Regions from separate parts of the Mesorhizobium sp. BR1-1-3 genome, predicted to be linked through region 1. Evidence: predicted binding sites of a transcription regulator. Region 1 holds the regulator's gene; each other region holds the start of a gene.
The links. Region 1 encodes PhoB, which activates phosphate uptake and scavenging genes when phosphate is short. Its sites were predicted from a motif close to TGTCATNNANCTGTCAT; they were not measured.
Positions count from the first base shown of each region.

Region 2: LB559_RS03635 (RNA degradosome polyphosphate kinase) is a predicted target of PhoB. The motif match lies at 1,764-1,780, and genes of this name have one in related genera.
Region 3: LB559_RS21100 (esterase-like activity of phytase family protein) is a predicted target of PhoB. The motif match lies at 1,722-1,738, and genes of this name have one in related genera.

Region 1 covers NZ_JAIUIC010000006.1:238,840-242,325, forward strand. Annotated here, with positions in the region: gene LB559_RS15985 (ROK family protein) at 133-1,380, shown strand; gene phoB (phosphate regulon transcriptional regulator PhoB) at 1,397-2,086, opposite strand; gene phoU (phosphate signaling complex protein PhoU) at 2,103-2,810, opposite strand; gene pstB (phosphate ABC transporter ATP-binding protein PstB) at 2,837-3,486, opposite strand, start outside.
Region 2 covers NZ_JAIUIC010000001.1:723,005-726,490, reverse strand. Annotated here, with positions in the region: gene LB559_RS03650 (TIGR02117 family protein) at 1-119, shown strand, start outside; gene LB559_RS03645 (FAD-dependent monooxygenase) at 194-1,435, opposite strand; gene LB559_RS03640 (zinc-finger domain-containing protein) at 1,455-1,700, opposite strand; gene LB559_RS03635 (RNA degradosome polyphosphate kinase) at 1,912-3,486, shown strand, end outside.
Region 3 covers NZ_JAIUIC010000009.1:218,255-221,740, reverse strand. Annotated here, with positions in the region: gene LB559_RS21100 (esterase-like activity of phytase family protein) at 128-1,606, opposite strand; gene LB559_RS21095 (FAD-dependent oxidoreductase) at 1,850-3,486, shown strand, end outside.

The sequences.
Region 1 (3,486 bases):
TCGTTTCGAATTTTTTTCGGGTCTCGGAATAAATAAATGACACGGCGCGCGGCTTCTGCCAGTATTTGACCGCGTCACCGACAGCGTTCCAGGGCAGGAAGAACCGCGGCGACCGGGAGGATATGAAAGAGCATGTCGGTCGGAATCCGCCACGACGATTTGCGCCGCCGCAACCGCGCGATGGTGATCGCGGCGGTGCGCCGCGCCGGACAGCCGTCGCGCACCGAGATCGCCGCAACCACAAGCCTCAGCCATTCGACGATCTCGGCGATCTCATCCGACCTGATCGTCGAAGGCATCCTGACCGAAAGCAAGCCGAGCGAGGCCGGCTCGCTCAAACGCGGCCGTCCGCAGGTCGGCCTCAGCCTCAATCCGGAAGCGGCCGCGGTAATGACCGTGGTGCTGTCGCTGAACTTCCTCTCGGTCGCCGTCATCGACTATGCCGGCCAGGTAATATCCGAGGAACAGCGCCGGCTCGACACGCTGACGATGTCGCGCGACTCGCTGATCGGTGAGTGCACGGCAATCGTGCGGCGCCGCCTGGAAGATCCCGACCTGGACGTGCGCAGCATCGCTCGTATCGCGCTGGCCGTCCAGGGCATCACCGACACCCGTGCCCGCGCCATGCTGTGGTCGCCGATCACGCCGCACACCGACATCGCCTTCGCCGACATATTCGAAGAGGAGTTCGGCATCCCCGCCATTATGGAGAACGACTGCAACATGATGGCGGTGGCGCTGCGCTGGCGCGACCCCGATCGTTACCGCGACGATTTCATCGCCATCCTCCTGTCGCACGGCATCGGCATGGGGCTGGTGCTGAAGGGCGAATTGTTCACCGGCACCCATTCCTCGGGCGGCGAATTCGGCCACATGATCCATCGGCCGAACGGCGCGCTGTGTCGCTGCGGACGGCGCGGCTGCGTCGAAGCCTATGCCGGCAATTATGCCATCTGGCGCAACGCGCGGCAGATGGGCGAGGATGCAGAGCCCGTCGCCGATGTCAGCGACGCCGACATGCGCGCCCTGGCTGCTGCCGCCCGCGAAAAGGACGGGCCCGAACGGGAAGCCTATCGCAAGGCCGGCGAAGCGCTCGGCTACGGCCTCGGCAGCCTGTTTGCGCTGATCGATCCGGCGCCGGTCGCCATGGTCGGCGTCAGCGCCGCCGCCTTCGACCTGATCGAGCCGGCATTGCGGCAAGCGATTGCCCAGACCGCCGGCGGCCAGCATTCCAAGTCGATTTCCTTCGACACCGAGCCGAACGAACTGCCGCTGATCCGCGAAGGCTGCGCCATGCGGGCGCTGATCTTCGTCGATCAGGAGATTTTTGCGCCGGGCGTGCAGGCGAGATCCGGTTTCGGCGGCAAGAACGTGGCGTGAGTTCAAACGAGGGAGTTCAGTCCTCGCGAATGGCGTAACCCGCCCCACGGATGGTGCGAATGACATCGGGCATGCGGCCGTTGTTGACCGCCTTGCGCAGCCGTCCGACATGCACATCGACCGTGCGTTCGTCGATGTAGATCGTCTCGCCCCAGACATTGTCGAGCAGTTGGCTGCGCGAGAACACGCGGCCTGGATGGCGCATCATGAATTCAAGCAGGCGGAATTCCGTCGGCCCGAGCCGGATCTCGCTCTTCTTGCGATAGACACGGTGCGATTCGCGATCGAGCACGATATCGCCGACCTTGAGCACGCTGGACAGCACTTCCGGCTTGGCCCGGCGCAGCAGCGCCTTGACCCTGGCCATGAACTCCGGCGTCGAGAAAGGCTTGACCAGATAGTCGTCGGCACCGGTCGAGAGGCCGCGCACGCGGTCGCTTTCCTCGCCTCGCGCGGTCAGCATGATGATCGGCAGCCGCTCGGTCTCGGGACGCATCCTTAGCCGGCGGCAGAGTTCGATACCGGAAACCGCAGGCACCATCCAGTCGAGCACCAGAAGGTCTGGAACGTTCTCCTGCAGCCGGATTTCGGCCTCGTCGCCGCGCGTCACCACCTCGACCTGGTAACCTTCGGATTCGAGATTGTAGCGGAGCAGCACGCCTAGCGGCTCCTCATCCTCCACCACCATGATGCGTGGCGCGATCATCGGCTGGTCACCCCTGTCATGCCGCTGGCGCGGACATTGCCGTCTCGTCCTGCTTCGGACGGTTGGCTGGCAACTGCGTGCCGGTCAAAACATAATAGGCATTTTCGGCGATGTTGGTCACGTGGTCGCCGATCCGCTCGAGGTTCTTGGCGCAAAACAACAGGTGCGTGCACGCCGTGATGTTGCGCGGATCTTCCATCATGTAGGTCAGCAGTTCGCGGAACACCGATGTGTATTTGACGTCGATGCGTTCATCATTGTTTCTGAGCGTGGCAAGCGCTGCCGCGTCAGCGGCGGCATACTCGTCGACGACCCCCTGCACCTGGATCAGCACCAGCTGCGCCATCGCGTCGATCGAATGCGAAAGGTCGTGCGGCGTGACGCTCAGCCCGACAGTGCCGACGCGCTTGGCGATGTTCTTGGCAAGGTCACCGATGCGCTCGAGGTCGCCGGCCATGCGGATCGAACCGACCACCGCACGCAGATCGTTGGCCATCGGCTGGCGCTTGGCGATCAGCGTGATGGCACGATCGTCCAGCTCGCGCTGGCGTGCATCCATGATGGCGTCATCGGAAACCACCCGCTGCGCCAGCGCATTGTCCGAATTGAGCAAAGCCCTGGTCGAGCCACCGACCATCGAGCGGGCGAGATCGCCCATGTCGCGGATCAGCTGGCTGATCTGCTCCAGATCCTCATCGAAAGATGCGACGGTATGTTCACCCATGATCTTCGTCCCTCATATGCCTGAGATCAGCCGAACCGGCCGGTGATGTAGTCCTGGGTGCGTTTGTCGTCGGGGGTGGTGAACATCTTGTCGGTGGCGCCCTCCTCGACCAGATAGCCAAGATGGAACATCGCGGTGCGCTGCGACACGCGCGCTGCCTGCTGCATCGAATGGGTGACGATGACGATCGTATAGTTCTGACGCAGTTCGTCGATCAGTTCCTCGACGCGAGCGGTGGCGATCGGGTCGAGCGCCGAACACGGTTCGTCCATCAGGATCACCTCGGGTGACACGGCGATGGCGCGTGCAATGCACAGGCGCTGCTGCTGGCCACCGGAAAGACCCGTGCCAGGTTCCTGCAAACGGTCCTTGACCTCGTTCCAGATCGCCGCCTTCTTCAGGCTGGACTCGACGATCTGATCCATGTCGGCCTTGCGCTTGGCCAATCCGTGGATGCGCGGCCCATAGGCGACGTTCTCGTAGATCGACTTTGGGAACGGATTGGGTTTCTGGAACACCATGCCGACGCGCGCCCTGAGTTCGACGACATCGATGTTCTTGTCGTAGATGTCCTCTTCGTCGAGCGTTATCTTGCCGGTTACCCGTGCTGAATCGATGGTGTCGTTCATGCGATTGAGGCAGCGCAGGAAGGTGGACTTGCCGCAGCCGGAGGGGC
Region 2 (3,486 bases), on a different contig from region 1:
ACGCACTGATCGGCTGCAACACCTGGACGGCGGCCGCCCTGCGCACCGCAGGCTTGCGCACCGGCTGGTGGAACCCGCTGCCTGTATCGCTCGGGCTATCGATGCGGCTGTATAACTAGCGTGGGCATTCCGCGAATTGGCGAGTGTCGTGTTCCTTCACACCCCCCTCTGTCCCGCCAACCTTTCGCAGGTTTCAGCTTTCGTCAGCCTCCGGTGCCCGCCAGCCATAGAGCCAGTCCAAATCCGCCGCGAGTTTTTCCGACGAGCGCATTTTCAGGAACACGTTGCGCGCAATCGCCACCGGCCCTGCGGCATGCCAGGCCAGCCGGTTGACAGCGCCGCGTCGGGCGACCTGCGCGACACGCGGCCGCCGTGACTGTTCCCAAATCGCAAGCGCGGCCAGCGGGGTCGCGGGGGAGGCGTAGACGGCGTCGGCAAGCGTCGCTGCATCCTCGATCGCCATGGCCGCACCTTGCGCCGCGAATGGGGTCATCGCATGCGCGGCGTCGCCGATCAGCGCCATGCCGTTCGGTGTTGTCCAGGGCTGTTGCGGGTCGACAGTGTGGATCGGCCACGCGGTCCACGGGCCGGCCTGCTCGACCAGACGGGCAAGTTCTGCCGCGGTGCCGGCAAGAGCTCGGGTCAGGATCCCGGCGTCGGCGTTGCCGGACCAGCCTTCGGCAATGCGGTCGCCCCTGGTGAAGGCCGCGAGATTGAAGGCCGCACCCTTGCTGACGGGATAGGCCACCATATGGAAGCCGGGATGCAGGAAGGTGGTGACGCAGTCCCTGGCGCCGATGGCGGCAAAGCTCTGCCCCGCGGCGCTATCAGCTGCGATGGTCGCGCGCCAGGCCAGTTCGCCGGAGAAATGGTTTCTTGGCGAAGCCGACCCCTTGGCCGAGTCGACAAGTGCGCGCACCGACGACCAGACGCCATCGGCCCCGACCAGCAGGAAGCCCTCCGCCTCGATGGTCTTGCCGTCGATCTCGGCCGTCGCCGTGATGCCATGCGGGCCGGAGGCAACGTCGCCGATGCGCGCGCCGGTGGTGAGATGGATATCCGGCACCTCGGCAAGGCGCGCGGTCAATGCGCTCTGCAGATCGGCCCTGTGCGCGACGAGATAGGGTGCTTGCCAGCGGGTTTCGGCGGCTTGCCCCAGCGGCACGCGCGCCAGTTCGCGCAAGGTCGCGGCCTTCTTCAACACCACGGCTTGCGGCCGCACCGCTGCCGGCAGCAGCCGGTCGAGCACGCCAAGCTGGCGAAGGATGCGCGTCGCGTTTGGAGAGAGCTGGATGCCGGCGCCGGCAGCTTCCAGGCGCTGCGCCTGTTCGAACACCCGAACCGCGTAGCCGCGCGAGGCGAATGCAAGGGCTGCGGTCAATCCGGCGACACCGGCCCCGGCGACGACAATTTGCCGGGAACGCGTGTCGTTCATCGGGCTGGTCGCGAAAGTCTCAGGCGGCCTGTTCGATGTAGATGCATCCGGCCGGCAGCGTTTCCGTCGCCTTCAGCTTCGGCGAATAGCGGTAGAGCGTCGAGCAATAGGGACAGACTTTTTCATTGTCGTCGCCCATGTCCAGAAACACATGCGGGTGGTCGAAAGGCGGATTGGCGCCCGTGCACATGAATTCCTTCACGCCGATGTCGATTGCCGGATAGCCCGCATCGTTCTGAAAATGGGGAATGGAACCGCCTGCCATCGTCGTCTCCTTAACGCAGTCTCGTCTGCATCTGGATCATATCAGGCCTCTTTGCAAGTTCGATGAAATCAAACTGTCGCAAAAGCCTGTCAGAGGATAAGTTAAGCCGGTTAACCCATGGCCCGAAAACCGATTTCGGTTTCCGGGAGGGACCATGGGTCGCTAGAGTGACTGGCTAGCCGGCTTGAGCGGGTGTGGAAGAGCGGGAATCATGAACGAACTGAAGCCGGTGCAGAACGAATTCGTGGATGTCGAGGTGGCTCGCCCGGAAGGCGGCAACCCGGACCGGTTTGTCAACCGCGAGTTTTCCTGGCTGCAGTTCAACCGGCGCGTTCTCGAGGAATCGCTGAACCTCAATCACCCGCTGCTGGAGCGCGTCCGCTTCCTGTCGATTTCGGCCGCCAATCTCGACGAGTTCTTCATGGTCCGTGTTGCCGGTCTTGCCGGCCAGGTGCGCGAGGGCATCACGCTGAAGAGCCCGGACGGCCGCACCCCCGAACAGCAGCTCGAACAGCTGCTGCGTGAGGTCGAGCGGCTGCAGGAAGACCAGCAGAAGAGCCTTTCGGCGCTCACCGTGCTGCTCAACAAGGAAGGCATCGAGAGCATCACCCGCGATGCGCTGACCAAGGACGAGAAAATCTGGCTGGAAGACCATTTCCAGGAACAGGTTTTCCCGGTGCTGACCCCGCTGTCGATCGACCCGGCGCATCCGTTCCCGTTCATCCCCAATCTCGGCTTCTCGATGGCGCTGCAATTGCGCCATCGCAAGAACGGCGAGGAGATGAGCGCGCTGCTGCGCCTGCCGGTGGCGCTGAAGCGCTTCATCCGTCTGCCGGACCGCAAGCATCATGTCCGCTTCATCCCGCTGGAAGAGGCTGTCGGCCTCTATATCGGCAAGCTCTTCCCCGGCTACGAGGTCAAGGGCTCCGGCACGTTCCGCATCATCCGTGACAGCGATATCGAGGTCGAGGAGGAGTCCGAGGACCTCGTGCGCCTGTTCGAAACGGCGCTGAAGCGGCGTCGGCGCGGATCGGTGATCCGCATCGAATTCGACAGGCTGATGCCTGGCGAATTGCGCGATTTCGTCGCCGGCGAGCTTGGCGTGTCGTCGAGCCGCATCAGCGTCTTGACCGGTCCATTGGCGCTCAGCCAGATTTCCGAGATCGTCGCCGTTCCCCGCGACGACCTGAAATTCACGCCCTACAATCCGCGTTTTCCCGAGCGCATCCGCGAACATGGCGGCGATTGTTTCGCCGCCATCCGCGAGAAGGACATCGTCGTCCATCACCCTTACGAATCCTTCGATGTGGTGGTGCAGTTCCTGCGCCAGGCAATGGCCGATCCGGAAGTGGTGGCGATCAAGCAGACGCTTTACCGCACCTCCAACGACAGCCCGATCGTGCGCGCGCTGGTCGACGCGGCCGAGGCCGGCAAGTCGGTCACCGCACTGGTCGAGCTCAAGGCGCGTTTCGACGAGGAAGCCAACATCCGCTGGGCGCGCGACCTGGAGCGGGCCGGCGTGCAGGTGGTGTTCGGCTTTCTCGAACTGAAGACGCATGCCAAAATGTCGCTGGTGGTGCGGCGCGAGGACGGCAAGCTGCGCAACTACGTGCACCTCGGCACCGGCAACTACCATCCGGTCACCGCGCGCATCTACACCGACCTGTCCTTCTTCACCACAGATCCGACGATTGCGCGCGATGTCGCCCAGCTGTTCAATTTCATCACCGGCTATGCCGAGCCGACGGACGAAATGCGGTTGGCGATCTCGCCGTTCACGCTGAGA
Region 3 (3,486 bases), on a different contig from region 1:
CGATGATATCGCAGGCGGGACCGAGATGCACCCTTGCGAACGCGCCGCACTGAAAGCCGCTGCTTCGTTCATGCCCAGCCGCGAGCCCCAGCGGACGCGCCAAGCGCGCCCGCCTGGGCAGTGGTGGTTACTTCCCGGCGAGACCCGGCAGCGTGACCTGATAGACTAGGAACATGGTGTCGACATCGGCGCCGTCTTCCGCCTTGTAGGGTGCGCCGACCTGAAAACCGTCCTGGGCGAGGAAGTCGTTGTCGTTGGCGACGAACAGGAAGTAGTCGTCGGGCAGCTTCGGATCGAGAACGCTGACCACCGACATCGCCTCCCACTTCTCCGACAGGTTGTTCTTGTCGTTCGGCGCGCCATTGTGCAGGCCGAAGCGGCCGAGTTCGCCCTTGTCGTTGATGTCGATGAACGGCGTCAGCTTGGCCGGCATCACCGACGGGTCGAGCACGCCCTTGGGCGCCAGCGGCTTGTCGGCGGCATCGAAGGCGCCGCCGGCGATGTCGGTCGCGGCCGAGACGTCGACGACGAAGATCTGGCGCACCAGCGAGGTGTCGCCCTTCAGCCCCTGGCCGTTGCCGCTGTCGCGCGCCAGCATCAGGAAGGTCTTGTCGGAGAGCGCCACGATCTCGCTCTGCGCGGCGATCTTGGTCTTGCCCTTGGCATCCTTGAACACCGGCAACGGCACGACATACTCATGCGCCAGTTTGAGGTGGGCGAGGTCGGACGCGTCATAGACCAGCGCACGCGTGTTCTGGCGCGTCGCGGGCGAATCGCCGCCATCCTGCCGGGGCGCCGATTGCAGCACCGCGATCAGGAACTTGCCGTCCGGCGTCATCGCCATTCCCTCCAGGCCCTGGTTGTTCTGGCGGCCGGTCTCGGGGTCCTTCGGATCGGGCTCGGCGGCACCGGGTCCCGGATTGTCCGAGGCGAAGTTCGGCGTGCCGTGGCGCATCGGCACGAAGGCGGCCGGTGGCTGGGTTGCCGACAGCAGATGCCCGTCGGCGGAAAACCGATAGATGTTCGGGCCGTATTCGTCGGAGATGAACATCGAACCATCGGGCAGCCGCACGATCGCCTCGTTGTCGAGCGCCAGCTTGCCATTGTCGGCTTGCGGCAGGATCGGCATGTCGCCGCTTGCCGCGCGCACGCCGTTGAGTGGGTCGAGGCCTGTGGCATCAGCCCCCTTGTTGTCGGTGAGAAGCATGGTGTCGGCGAGCGTTGCCTTGACGCCCGTCTGCTCCTGGCCGGCAGCAGGTGCCGCGCCCGGTGCGACCGGAGCAAATTCGATGGCGATCGTGTTGAGGCGCGGCCGGTAGTCGGTGGTGCCGACGACATTGTAGCCACGGTCCGGCAACAGCCAGAGCGAACCCCTGTAGCCGGCGGTGTCATGCGTCCAGCCTGATGCGTCGATCGCCATGCCGGAACCCGAGCCGAAGGTCTCGCCGAACTTGTCGCGCTGAGCGGCCGGGATGCGGCCGACGCCGACCAGCCCCTTGTTGACGAGGCCGCCGACGGTCGCGGTGCTGTCGGCGAGCGCCGGCGCCAAGGCGGTGAACAAGGCCAGCGCGACGCCAAGCGACGCGGGTCGATACAGGTGCTTCATGGATAATCCTCTTTGTGACGGATGTGCCGGAGCGGCCGCGGGACGAAAAACTGAAAGAGGTGCGACATCGATGATGCTGCGCAAGCCTCCCCGAAATGCGGTCTACGGCGCGAACATGATGCTTGCGTGACAGCGCGCAGTGCATGCTGGCGGTCGACGAAAAACGATGCGCGCGCCGGCGCTGGACACTTATGTCTAGTAGATATATGCTCCAGTCTTCGGACCAACCGTGGAGGGGAAGCCTTGAAGTCGCACTACCGCGCAGTCGTCATCGGAGGTGGCGTGGTCGGAGCCTCGGTGCTCTATCACCTGACGCGGTTCGGCTGGAGCGATGTGGCGCTGATCGAGCGCGCAGAACTGACGGCCGGTTCGACCTGGCACGCGGCGGCAGGCTTCCATGCGCTCAACGCCGATCCCAACGTGGCGGCGCTGCAGGACTACACCATCAATCTCTACCGGGAGATCGAGGCCGAATCCGGCTGGGATATCGGCCTGCACATGACGGGCGGCGTCAACATCGCCAGCGATCCCGCGCGCTGGGAGTGGTTGAAATCAGCCTGGGCCGTGTTCCAGTCGGTCGGCATCGAGACCGCGCGCCTGGTCACGCCCGACGAGATCAAGGCGATCTGCCCGATCGTCGACGTCAACGGTGTTCTTGGCGGCCTGCATGATTCCAACGAAGGCCATCTCGACCCGTACGGTACCACGCATGCCTATGCGGGTGCTGCGAAGAAGCGCGGCGCCGACATCATCTTGCGCAACCGGGTCGTCGAGCTGAAAGCACGTGCCGACGGGCGCTGGGACGTCATCACCGAGCAGGGCACCCTCATCGCCGAGCATGTCGTCAATGCCGGCGGGCTGTGGGCGAAGCAGCTCGGCCGCATGGCCGGCGTCGACCTGCCGGTGACGCCGATGGAGCACCACTATTTCATCACCGATGACATTCCGGAGATCGCAGCACTTGACAGGGAAATCGGCATCGCCGTCGATCTCGACGGCTTTTCATACCTGCGGCAGGAGCGCAAGGGTGTGCTGCTTGGCGTCTATGAGCAGAACCCAAAGCACTGGAACATGGACGGAGCGCCGTGGGATTACGGCATAGAGCTGATCCCGGAAGACATCGACCGCATCAGCCCGGAACTCGCCAAGGCGCATGAGCGCTTCCCTTGCCTGGCGACGGCCGGTATCCGCAAATGGGTCAACGGCGCCTTCACCTTCACGCCGGACGGCAATCCGATTGTCGGGCCGGTGCGTGGTCTGAAGAACTACTGGGTTGCCTGCGGCGTCATGGCCGGTTTCAGCCAGGGCGGCGGCGTCGGCAAGTCGCTGGCCGAATGGATGATTTTCGGCGAACCGCAGGCCGACATCTTCGGCATGGATATCGCTCGCTACGGTGCCTTCGCCGCCAACCGCGAATATCTCAGGCAGACGACGCGCCAGTTCTATTCGCGCCGGTTCGTCATGACCTTTCCCAATGAACGGCTGCCCGCCGGCCGGCCGCTGAAACGCCCCGGCGCCTATGACGGCATGAGCGCGGCGGGATGCGAATGGACGGCTTCCTGGGGGCTGGAAATCCCGGCCTATTTCGCGCCGATGGGATTTGCCGAGAGCACGACGCTGCGGCGCTCCAACGCCTTCGACATCGTCGGCGAGGAGGCGCTGCAGGTGCGGCGCGCCGCCGGCCTCGTCGATATCTCGGCCTATGCGCGCTATGCGGTGTCGGGGCTGGGTGCGGAGGCGTGGCTCGACCGGCTGCTCGCCTGCCGATTGCCGAAGCCGGGGCGGGCCGGCCTGGCGCCGATGCTCGGCCATGACGGACGGCTGAAGGGCGACCTCACCGTCTTCAACTGGGGCGGCGGCTCTTATTGGCTGATGGGCTC